Regions from separate parts of the Streptomyces sp. NPDC040718 genome, predicted to be linked through region 1. Evidence: riboswitches for the same ligand, from Rfam matches in the RefSeq annotation. Region 1 holds a riboswitch; the other holds the start of a gene.
What was found. A riboswitch is a leader RNA that binds a small molecule or an ion and turns the genes downstream of it on or off. The one in region 1 is predicted to bind ZMP and ZTP.

Region 1 (5,687 bases):
TCGGCAGCGCCGCGCTGAGCCTGCTCTGCCTGAAGTGGATGCTGCGGGTGGATCCCGCGCTGCGGCCGCTGCGGACCGGGCTGGCGCTGCTGACCCTCGGCGGGGTGCTGGACCTCGGTTACCTCGTCGCGAAGTGGGCCGCCGTCGGGGCGCGCTGGGCCGGCCGCGACTGGGACGGCCTGTCCACGTACGCGGCCCCGCCGCTCGCGTCGGCGGCGGCGCTGCTGGTGGGTACCGGGTTCATCGTCCCGATGGTCGGCGGCTCGGAGGCCTGGCGGGACTTCAGCCAGTACCGGCGGCTGCGCCCGCTGTGGAAGGCCCTGCGCGGATTCGCCCACCTCAGTGTGGCGAGGGTGCCGCTGACCTGGTGGTCGCCGGTCGGGATCCGGCTGATCCACCGAGAGTCGGTGATCGACGACGGGCTGCTGGCCCTGGCGAGCTGGTTCGACCCCGCCGTGCGGGCGGAAGCGTACGGGGCCGCCCGCCGCCAGGGCCTGGCCGAGGCGGGCGCCTCCGTGGTGGCGGACGCGGCCATGCTCGCCGCCGCCTGCCGGTCACGGGCCGCCGCCGAACGGTCCGGCACCCCGGGCGCCGGCTCCGCGGAACCCGCCCCGTACCGCCTCGACGGGCAGCCCCTGGCCGCGCTCGCCCGGGAGTTCCGCAGCTCGCCGATCGTGGAAGCGGCCCGCCGGGGGCTGCCGGTCGGCCAGGAGGCCGGCTAGGGGGTGCCGGGGGCCGGCTCGCGGGAGAGCCACGCCCCGTACGCGCGGACCCTGCGCCGGTGCCGGAGGGAGTCCGCGGTGAAGATCCAGCGCGGTGAGACGCGCGCGCGGGGTTCCAGCCCCCGGGCCAGCCGGTCCAGCTGGAAGCGCACGAGGGCCAGCGTGCCCGCGGCGGCCAGGCTCCGGTCCCGCCAGGCGAGCCGGGGCACGGCCACCCGTACGTCCTCGCCGGCGCGCCAGCGCGCGGGCAGGTCGGGGCGCAGGGCCAGGGCGGAGGCCATGCCGACGACGGCGACGCCGCGGGCCAGGGCCTTCTCGGCGGTGTCGCGGCGGGTGATGCCGCCGGTCAGCATCAGCGGCACGGCCGCGGTCTCCAGCAGGCGCTCCGCGAGGGAGAGGAAGTAGGCCTCCCGCTCCAGGGTCCGCTGGTCGGTGGTGTGGCCCATGCTGGCGGGGCTCTCCACGGTGCCGCCGGACAGCTCGACCAGGTCCACGCCGAGGCCGGCGAGGGCCTTGATGACCTGGGCGGCCTCCTCGCTGTCGAAGCCGCCGCGCTGGAAGTCGGCGGCGTTCAGCTTCACCCCGATCGCGAAGCCGTCCGAGACCCGGTCGCGGACGGCGGCGAGGATCTGCGTGAGCATCCGGACGCGGTTGTCCAGGCTGCCGCCCCAGCGGTCGGTGCGCCGGTTGACGAGCGGGGAGAGGAACTGGCTGAGGAGGTAGCCGTGCGCGGCGTGGACCTGTACGCCGTGGAAGCCCGCTTCCTCGGCCCGCCGGGCGGTGAGGGCGAACCGGGCGATCGTCGCCTCGATGTCGGCCTCGGTCATGGCGGTGGGGCGGGCGAAGCGCTTGGTGTGCCGGCCGAGGCGGATGGGGACGGCGGAGGGGGCCCAGGCGGTGCCGGGCATGTCGGAGCCGACCTGCCGGCCGGGGTGGTTGATCTGCATCCAGACCCGGGCGTCGCCCGAGGTCGCGGCCGCGGCCCAGCGGCGGAAGGGCTCCAGCGGGGAGTCCTCGTCGAGGACGACGGTGGCCGGGGAGGTCAGGGCCCGGCGGTCGACCATCACGTTGCCGGTGATGACCAGGCCGGCGCCGCCGCGCGCCCAGCGGGCGTACAGCCGCTCCATGCGCCCGTCGGGGAGCTGGCCGGGCTGGGCGGCGAGGCTCTCTTCCATGGCGGCCTTGGCGAGACGGTTGGGAAGGGTGGTGCCCCCCGGCAGGTCGAGCGGTGCGAACAGGTCCATCCGAGTCCCCCAAGCTTGTGGCGCGGCCGTCACGCGGGGCCGCGCCACAAGATGATCGCCTCAGAGCTCAGCGAGGTCCAGCCCGGCCTGGGCCGCGGCGGCCTGGACGGTCTGCTCCAGCAGGACCGCGATGGTCATCGGGCCGACGCCGCCGGGGACCGGGGTGATGAGGGAGGCGCGGGCGGCGGCCGACTCGAAGTGGACGTCGCCGACGTTGCCCTCGTTGTAGCCGGCGTCCAGGACGACCGCGCCGGGCTTGATGTCCTCGCCCCGGATGAACTCGGCCTTGCCGACCGCGGCGACCAGGACGTCCGCCTGGCGCACGATCGAGGGCAGGTCCTGGGTGCGGGAGTGGCAGTAGGTGACGGTGGCGTTCTTCTCCAGCAGCAGCATCCCGGCGGGCTTGCCCAGGATCGCGCTGCGGCCGACGACGACGGCGTGCTTGCCGGTGAGGTCCACGTCGTACTCCTCCAGCAGGCGCATGATGCCGCCGGGGGTGCAGGAGACGAAGCCGGGCAGGCCGAAGCCCATGGCGGCGAAGGAGTGCATGGTGACGCCGTCGACGTCCTTGCCGGGGGCGATGGCCTCGAAGGCGGCGCGCTCGTCGATGTGGTGCGGGACGGGGTGCTGGAGCAGGATGCCGCTGATCTCCGGGTCCTCGGAGAGGGCGGTGATCGCGGCGACGAGCTCCTCGGTGGTGGTCCCGGCCGGCAGCTCCACGTGGCGGGAGGTGATCCCGGCCTTGGCGCACCGGTTCTGCTTCATCTTGACGTAGGTCACGGAAGCGGGGTCCTCGCCGACGAGGACGGTGGCCAGGCAGGGCGCGGTGCCGGTGCGCTCGGTGATCTTCGCCGCGAGGGCGGCGGTCCGCTCCGACACGCGGCGGGCGAGGGCGGTGCCGTCCATGAGCTGGGCGGTGGCGGTGGGGGCAGTCGTCACGGGGTCTCCTGAACGTCGCTGCGGATCGCGGTTCGCCCAGGCGCGCGGCAGACGGCGTACGGACCGTGGAGGTGTACGCCGGGCCGCTCCCCGGTGGTGATCCACCCGAACGCCAGTCACGGCCCGGGGCCCACTGTAGTCGACATATCCGGTGGATGACCGGGGTCCGAGCTGGGACGATCGAGACATGACGCGCACTTTCGACCATCTCGTCGCCGAGGCGGAGTCCGTCTCCGTCGACGGCTGGGACTTCTCCTGGCTCGACGGCCGGGCCACGGAGCAGCGGCCCTCCTGGGGCTACCAGCGGCTGCTGGGGGAGCGCCTGGCGACCGTCCGCTCGGCCCTGGACATCCAGACCGGCGGGGGCGAGGTGCTCGCCGGAGCGGGCCCGCTGCCCCCGCTGACGGCCGCCACCGAGTCCTGGCCGCCGAACATCGACAGGGCGACCCGGCTGCTGCACCCGCTGGGCGCGGTGGTGGTGGCGGACTCCGACGAGCCGCCGCTGCCGTTCGGGGACGCGGCCTTCGAGCTCGTCGCCAGCCGCCACCCGGTCACCATCTGGTGGGACGAGATCGCCCGCGTGCTGGTGCCGGGCGGCACCTACCTGTCGCAGCAGGTGGGTCCGGCGAGCGTCTTCGAGCTCGTCGAGTACTTCCTCGGCCCGCAGCCGGAGGAGGTCCGGCGCGCCCGCCACCCCGACGACGCGGTCGCCGACGCCGCGCGGGCCGGTCTGGAGATCACCGACCTGCGCTCCGAGCGGCTGCGTACGGAGTTCCACGACATCGGTGCCGTGATCTACTTCTTGAGGAAGGTGATCTGGATGGTTCCCGGCTTCACGGTCGGACAGTACCGCGACCGGCTGCGCGAGCTCCACGAACGGATCGGGAGGGAGGGTCCGTTCGTCGCGCACACCGCCCGTTTCCTCATCGAGGCCCGCAAGAAGGAGTGACCTGAAGTGCGGACGGATCCCCGCCGGATCGGTTGCGCGGCCACAGCGTGGCGCAGGTCACTCAATTCAGCGCGTAACGAATCGACTCGGGCAGGCGATGAACCGACAGGTGTCCTCGCGCGGCCCCGGAATACAGACCCGCTTCGGTCTGTTTCCCGAGTCCGCGCGATGATGTCCCGCCCACTCCTTATCTGTTCGCAACGAGAGGCTCCTTGTGTCGCTCAGCCCGTCCCGTACGTTCCCTCCGGAGATCGCCGAATCCGAGGCCCTGGTCGCGCTCGTCGAGCGCGGCCGCGAGCAGGGTCACATCAACGGTGACGATGTCCGCCAGGCCTTCGAGGCCGGCCGCATCCCGGTGGACCAGTGGAAGCGGGTCCTGCGCAGCCTGAACCAGGTCCTGGACGAGGAGGGTGTCGCCCTCCACGTCAGCGCCGCCCCCGCCACGAAGGCTGCTGCCAAGAAGCCCCGCAAGGCAGCTGCCGCCCCGGCCCGCACCGTGACGAAGAAGGCGGTGGCCCCGCCGCGCCCCATCGGCGCGCGCAAGGCCTCCGCCACCGCTCCCGCCCCGGCCGCCGCCGCGGCGATATCCGCTCCGTCGGCCGCCGCGTCGGAGGAGGTGTCGGCCGAGGCCGCCGCCGAGCCGAAGAAGCGCGTGGTCAAGAAGGCCGCCGCCAAGAAGGCCACGGCCACCAAGAAGACCGCCGCCTCGAAGAAGGCCGGTGCCAAGGACGCCGACGACGCCGAGAACCCGGCCGTCGAGGGTGAGGACTGGGCCGTCGAGGACCTCGCCGAGGACACCGAGGAGGAGGCGCCCAAGGCCGCCGGCCAGGGCTTCGTCCTGTCCGACGAGGACGAGGACGACGCCCCGGCGCAGACGGTCATGGTGGCCGGCGCGACCGCCGACCCCGTCAAGGACTACCTGAAGCTGATCGGCAAGGTGCCGCTCCTCAACGCCGAGCAGGAGGTCGAGCTCGCCAAGCGCATCGAGGCGGGCCTGTTCTCCGAGTACAAGCTCGAAGAGGAGGAGGACCACAAGCCCGCGTTCAAGCGCGAGCTGGAGATCCTCGTCGAGGACGGCCGCCGGGCCAAGAACCACCTGCTGGAGGCCAACCTCCGCCTCGTGGTCTCGCTGGCCAAGCGCTACACGGGCCGCGGCATGCTCTTCCTGGACCTGATCCAGGAGGGCAACGTCGGTCTGATCCGCGCGGTGGAGAAGTTCGACTACACCAAGGGCTTCAAGTTCTCCACGTACGCGACCTGGTGGATCCGGCAGGCGATCACGCGTGCCATGGCCGACCAGTCGCGCACCATCCGCATCCCGGTGCACATGGTCGAGATCATCAACAAGCTCGCCCGTGTGCAGCGCCAGATGCTCCAGGACCTGGGACGCGAGCCCACCCCGGAGGAGCTGGGCAAGGAACTCGACATGACCCCCGAGAAGGTCATCGAGGTCCAGAAGTACGGCCGCGAGCCGATCTCCCTGCACACCCCGCTGGGTGAGGAGGGCGACAGCGAGTTCGGTGACCTCATCGAGGACTCCGAGGCGGTCGTCCCGGCCGACGCCGTGTCCTTCACCTTCCTCCAGGAGCAGCTGCAGTCGATCCTGGGCACGCTCTCCGAGCGTGAGGCGGGCGTGGTGTCCATGCGCTACGGCCTCAACGACGGCCAGCCGAAGACGCTGGACGAGATCGGCCGCGTGTACGGGGTCACCCGTGAGCGCATCCGCCAGATCGAGTCCAAGACCATGTCGAAGCTGCGCCACCCGTCGCGTTCGCAGGTCCTGCGCGACTACCTGGACTGATCCGGTCCCGGTATCGGAAACACCGGAGGCCC
Region 2 (5,687 bases), on a different contig from region 1:
GCTTGCGCCAGACCCCGTCCGAGCCCTGCTCGTAGAGCGCGAAGCCCTCGCACAGCCAGCCGGCGGCGTAGTCGGCGAGTTCGGTGAAGGCCCGGTCCATCGCCTCCTCGGAGATCCCGTGGGCGACCGTGACGTGCGGGTGGTACGGGAACGCCAGCTCGCGGGCGAGCGGCCCCTCCGGGTCGCGCACCTGCCCCTGGAGGCGGGTGCAGCCCGGGGTGCCCTCGGCGAGCCGGACGAAGACGACCGGCGAGAGGGGGCGGAAGGTGCCCGTCCCCTCCAGCCGCATCGGGAAGGCCGGGAAGCCCCGCGCGACCTCCGCCAGGTGGGCGCGGATCGCGGGCAGCCGGTCCGCCTCCACCTCGGTGGGCGGTACGAGGGTGACGTGCGTGGGGATGCCGTGCGCGGCGGCGTCCCCGAAGCCCGCGCGCAGCTCCTGGAGCTGGCGGCCGTACGGCTCCGGGACCGCGATCGAAACGCCGAGCGTTACGGTCCCCACGTGTGTCTCCTTGGTGTGTGTGCGAGGTGCTGCCGCTCAGTGTGGCGGCAGCACCCCCTCGGCCGCCAGGGGCCTGAGGTCCGTCAGTGCTTGGCCGGCAGGAAACCGAGGTGGTCGTAGGCCTGCGCCAGGGTCTCGGCGGCGACCGCCCGGGCCTTCTCCGCGCCCTTGGCCAGCAGGGAGTCCAGGGTCTCCGGGTCGTCCAGGAACTCCTGCGTGCGCTTCCTGAAGGGTGTGACGAAATCGACCATCGCGCCGGCGAGGTCGGTCTTGAGCGCTCCGTAGCCCTTGCCCTCGTACGAGGCCTCCAGGGCGGGGACCGACTCGCCCGTGAGGGTGGAGAGGATCGTGAGCAGGTTGCTGACGCCGGGCTTGTTCTCGGTGTCGAAGCGGATCACGGTGTCCGTGTCGGTGACCGCGCTCTTGATCTTCTTCTCGGTGACCTTGGGCTCGTCGAGGAGGTTGATCAGCCCCTTGGGGGAGGACGCGGACTTCGACATCTTGATCGCCGGGTCCTGGAGGTCGTAGATCTTCGCGACCTCCTTGACGATGTGCGCGGCGGGGAGGGTGAAGGTCCGGCCGAAGCGCTGGTTGAAGCGCTCGGCCAGGTCGCGGGTCAGCTCGATGTGCTGGCGCTGGTCCTCGCCGACCGGGACGGCGTTCGCCTGGTAGAGGAGGATGTCGGCGACCTGGAGGATCGGGTACGTGAACAGGCCGACGCTGGCGCTGTTGACCCCGCCCTTGGCGGACTTGTCCTTGAACTGGGTCATCCGGCTGGCCTCGCCGAAGCCGGTGATGCAGTTCATGACCCAGCCGAGCTGCGCGTGCTCCGGGACGTGGCTCTGGATGAAGAGCGTGCACCGGTCGGGGTCCAGGCCGGCGGCGAGGAGCTGCGCGGCGGACAGCCGGGTGTTCGCGCGGAGGTCCTTCGGATCCTGCGGCATGGTGATCGCGTGGAGGTCGACGACCATGTAGAAGGCGTCGTGCGTCTCCTGGAGGGCGACGTACTGGCGGATCGCTCCGAGGTAGTTCCCGAGGTGGAACGAACCGGAGGTGGGCTGGATGCCGGAGAGCGCGCGAGGACGGTCAGAAGCCATGCCCCCATTCTTCCACCTGCCCGGCGCCCCTCCGCCCGGCGGGCCGGGCCCCTCCTCCACGCGCCGCGTGGAGGAGGGGCCCGGCACATGCCTCAGGAAAGGGGCAGCCCGGGGGCGGGGAAGGCGGCCATGAGCTCCGCGACCTCGGAACGGATCGCGGCGAGGGCCGGCTCGTCGGCCTTGGCGGCGGCGTCCACCGCGCGGGAGATCCAGTCCGCCACCGCCGGCATGTGCTCCGCCGCCAGGCCGCGGGAGGTCAGCGAGGGCGTGCCGATGCGGATGCCCGACGGGTCGAACGGCTTGCGCGGGTCGAACGGCACCGTGTTGTAGTTCACCACGATGCCCGCCCGGTCCAGGGCCTTCGCCGCGACCTTGCCCGGGACGTCCTTCCCGGTGAGGTCGATCAGGATCAGGTGGTTGTCCGTACCGCCCGAGACCAGGTCGAAGCCCCGCTCCAGGAGCGCCGCGGCCAGCGCCTTCGCGTTGGCCACGACCGCGTGCGCGTACGAGACGAAGGACGGCTGCGCGGCCTCGTGCAGGGCCACCGCGATGCCCGCCGTCGTCTGGTTGTGCGGGCCGCCCTGGAGGCCCGGGAAGACCGCCTTGTCGATGGCCTTCGCGTGCTCCTCGCGGCACATCAGCATCGCGCCGCGCGGACCGCGCAGGGTCTTGTGGGTGGTCGTGGAGATCACGTCCACGTGGCCCGCCGGGGAGGGGTGGGCCCCGCCGGCGATCAGGCCGGCGATGTGGGCCACGTCCGCGACCAGGATCGAGCCGGCCTCCTCGGCGATGGAGGCGAAGGCCGCGAAGTCGATGGTGCGGGGCAGGGCCGTACCGCCACAGAAGATGATCTTCGGGCGTTCGGCCAGGGCCAGCGCCCGCACCGCGTCGTAGTCGACGAGCCCCGTGTCGGGCCGGACGCCGTACTGGACGCCGCGGAACCAGGAGCCCGTGGCCGAGACGCCCCAGCCGTGCGTCAGGTGCCCGCCCATCGGGAGGGCCATGCCCATCACCGTGTCGCCGGGCTTCGCGAAGGCCAGGTAGACGGCCAGGTTGGCCGGGGAGCCGGAGTACGGCTGGACGTTGGCGTGGTCCACCCCGAACAGGCCCTTGGCCCGCTCGATCGCGAGGGCCTCGACGCGGTCGATGTTCTGCTGGCCCTCGTAGTAGCGGCGGCCCGGGTAGCCCTCGCTGTACTTGTTCTGCAGGACGGTGCCGGAGGCCTCCAGCACGGCCGCGGAGACGTAGTTCTCGCTGGGGATCAGCCGCAGGGTCTCCGCCTGGAGGGTCTCCTCGGCGGACACGAGCGAGGCGAGCTCGGGGTCGGTTGCGTAGAGGGCGGGCTGGCGGTGCGCGGTCATCGCGGCTCCTCCGGGGTCGATGTCGAATCTCGTCCCCGCGAGGCCCAGGCGAGCGGCCCTGTGTGCGGTCGTGCGCGCACGACTCCCCCGGAGTCGGTTCTCCGTACGCCAGTCGCCGTGCGTACCGAACACCATAGCGGGCGCGGCACCGAGGAGGTTTCCGGTTCCACGATCCGAGCGACGATACAAATGACGTCACCCACGTCACCCGCGCCACCAGCCAGACGGACGATCGGAGACCCCGTGTCGAGAACTGCTGATGCCATCCGCTCCGCCGACGAACACAGCGCGCACAACTACCACCCCCTGCCGATCGTCGTCGCGTCGGCGGACGGGGCGTGGATGACCGACGTGGAGGGCCGCCGGTACCTCGACATGCTCGCCGGGTACTCGGCGCTCAACTTCGGCCACGGCAACCGCAGGCTGATCGACGCCGCCCGGGCCCAGCTGGAGCGGGTCACCCTCACCTCCCGCGCCTTCCACCACGACCGCTTCGCCGACTTCTGCGCCGAACTCGCCGCGCTGTGCGGCAAGGAGATGGTGCTGCCCATGAACACGGGCGCGGAGGCGGTGGAGACGGCGGTCAAGACGGCCCGCAAGTGGGGGTACGAGGTCAAGGGCGTCCCCGACGGCCAGGCCAAGATCGTCGTCGCCGCGAACAACTTCCACGGCCGTACGACGACCATCGTGTCCTTCTCCACCGACCACGAGGCCCGCGACCACTACGGCCCCTACACGCCCGGCTTCGAGATCGTCCCGTACGGGGACCTGACCGCCCTCGACGCCGCCGTCACCGCCAACACCGTGGCCGTGCTGCTGGAGCCGGTCCAGGGCGAGGCCGGGGTGCTCGTCCCGCCCGCCGGATACCTGTCGGGCGTACGGGAGCTGACGCGCCGGCGGAACGTCCTGTTCATGGCGGACGAGATCCAGTCGGGCCTGGGCCGCACCGGCCGCACCTTCGCGTGCGAGCACGAGGGCGTCGTGCCCGACGTGTACGTCCTCGGCAAGGCGCTCGGCGGCGGTGTCGTGCCCGTGTCGGCAGTGGTCGCCGACCGGGACGTGCTCGGTGTGTTCCGCCCCGGCGAGCACGGATCCACCTTCGGCGGGAACCCGCTCGCCTGCGCCGTCGCGCTGGAGGTGATCGCGATGCTGCGCACCGGCGAGTACCAGCAGCGCGCCGCCGAACTCGGCGACCACCTGCACCGGGAGCTCAACCTGCTGGTCGGCGGCGGTTCGGTGACCGCCGTGCGCGGCCGCGGGCTGTGGGCGGGCGTGGACGTCGACCCGGCTCTCGGGACGGGCCGCGAGGTCTCCGAGAAGCTGATGGAGCTCGGCGTCCTGGTGAAGGACACCCACGGGTCGACGATCCGGATCGCGCCGCCGCTGGTGATCTCCAAGGAGGACCTGGACTGGGGGCTCGACCAGCTGCGGTCGGTCCTCTCCGCGTAGCGGCCGGATGGGCGGGTGCGGCCGGTCCGCCGGCCGTGCCCGCCGCTGCGGTGGACACCGGCAGCGGCCCGCCGGACGATGGGAGGACCCCGTACGGGTGCGCGCCCCGCCGATCCCGGGCCCGACCCTCCGATGGGAGCATCCCCATGCACCGACGCAACCGACACCCCGTGCTCTGCGGCCTCCTGGCGTCCTCCGTCGCCCTCGGCGGCGCCGCCGCCCTCGCCGCACCGGCCGCCGCCGCCCCGGCGGCGGTTCCCGCCGCCAGCTGCACGGTCACGCCCGACCCGCAAGGGCGGTTCGTCGTCATCACCGGCGAGGGGTTCACTCCCCCGCGCACCCTCAACGACGGCGAGTCCACCGAACCGCTGAACATCGACGCCGACGGCAACTTCCGGGTCCAGCGGTTCCAGAAGAACGTCGAGTACACCGTCCTCGCGGTCAACGAGGACCAGTCCCCCGTCTTCGTGAACTGCAAGGTCGCGGGGTCCACGCCCTCCGCCGGGGACTCCAGGGAGTTCCAGAAGGGCTACGCGGACGGGCACCTGGCCGGCATGAAGGCGGCGTCACGGTCGAACTGCGACGTCCCGGCCCAGCCCGACACGAGCCAGGACCACTCCAAGTCCTACTGGCTCGGCTGGAAGTCGGGGGCCGAGACGTCCTTCGACAGCTACTGCGGCGACAACTGACGGATCCTGACGGCCCTGACGGCCCTACAGGATGACATGGGGCAGGAAGCGGGCGTACTCGTCCGTGACGAGCCCCGCCGATTCCCGGATGCCCAGCCCCGCCGCCTCCTCCTCGACGACCCACGCGCCGAGCACCACGCGGTTGCCGTCGAAGTCGGGCAGGGGGGCCAGCGCCTGGAAGACGTACGTCTCCCCCTCGGCCGGGACGAAGGGCTCGCCCTCCCCGCCCGCCTCGTGCAGCGTGACCCCGGCGCCCTCCCGGCCCAGCAGCGGCTTGGCGGCGTACCCGCAGGTGTCGGCCAGCTCGCGCGGCCCGTCGAGGTAGGCGGGCAGCAGGTTGGGATGCTCGGGGAAGAGCTCCCACAGGATCGCCAGCAGCGCCTTGTTGGCGAGCAGCATCTTCCACAGCGGCTCGATCCAGGCGGTGGTGCCCGAGCCGCCGCCGTGGTCGTAGGTGCCCAGCACCTGCGGGCCGAACTCGTCGGTGACCAGCCACTCCCACGGGTAGAGCTTGAAGCAGCCGCGGATGAAGCGGAGCTTCTCGTCCACGAACCGGCCCGAGAGGCTGTCCCAGCCGATCGTCTCGACCGAC

Region 2: linked by a shared signal. The riboswitch ahead of ACZ597_RS04305 (serine hydroxymethyltransferase) and the one ahead of ACZ597_RS15950 (bifunctional 5,10-methylenetetrahydrofolate dehydrogenase/5,10-methenyltetrahydrofolate cyclohydrolase) in region 1 are both predicted to bind ZMP and ZTP.

The regions. Positions count from the first base shown of each region.
Region 1 covers NZ_JBVIXO010000005.1:391,223-396,909, forward strand. The annotation lists gene ACZ597_RS15940 (MAB_1171c family putative transporter) at 1-722, shown strand, start outside; gene ACZ597_RS15945 (NADH:flavin oxidoreductase/NADH oxidase family protein) at 719-1,966, opposite strand; gene ACZ597_RS15950 (bifunctional 5,10-methylenetetrahydrofolate dehydrogenase/5,10-methenyltetrahydrofolate cyclohydrolase) at 2,027-2,872, opposite strand; ZMP/ZTP riboswitch at 2,933-3,035, opposite strand; gene ACZ597_RS15955 (methyltransferase domain-containing protein) at 3,093-3,854, shown strand; gene ACZ597_RS15960 (RNA polymerase sigma factor) at 4,069-5,655, shown strand.
Region 2 covers NZ_JBVIXO010000001.1:925,014-930,700, forward strand. The annotation lists gene ACZ597_RS04295 (2'-5' RNA ligase family protein) at 1-499, opposite strand, end outside; gene trpS (tryptophan--tRNA ligase) at 583-1,596, opposite strand; gene ACZ597_RS04305 (serine hydroxymethyltransferase) at 1,689-2,957, opposite strand; ZMP/ZTP riboswitch at 2,993-3,083, opposite strand; gene rocD (ornithine--oxo-acid transaminase) at 3,201-4,406, shown strand; gene ACZ597_RS04315 (hypothetical protein) at 4,553-5,095, shown strand; gene ACZ597_RS04320 (glutathionylspermidine synthase family protein) at 5,120-5,687, opposite strand, start outside.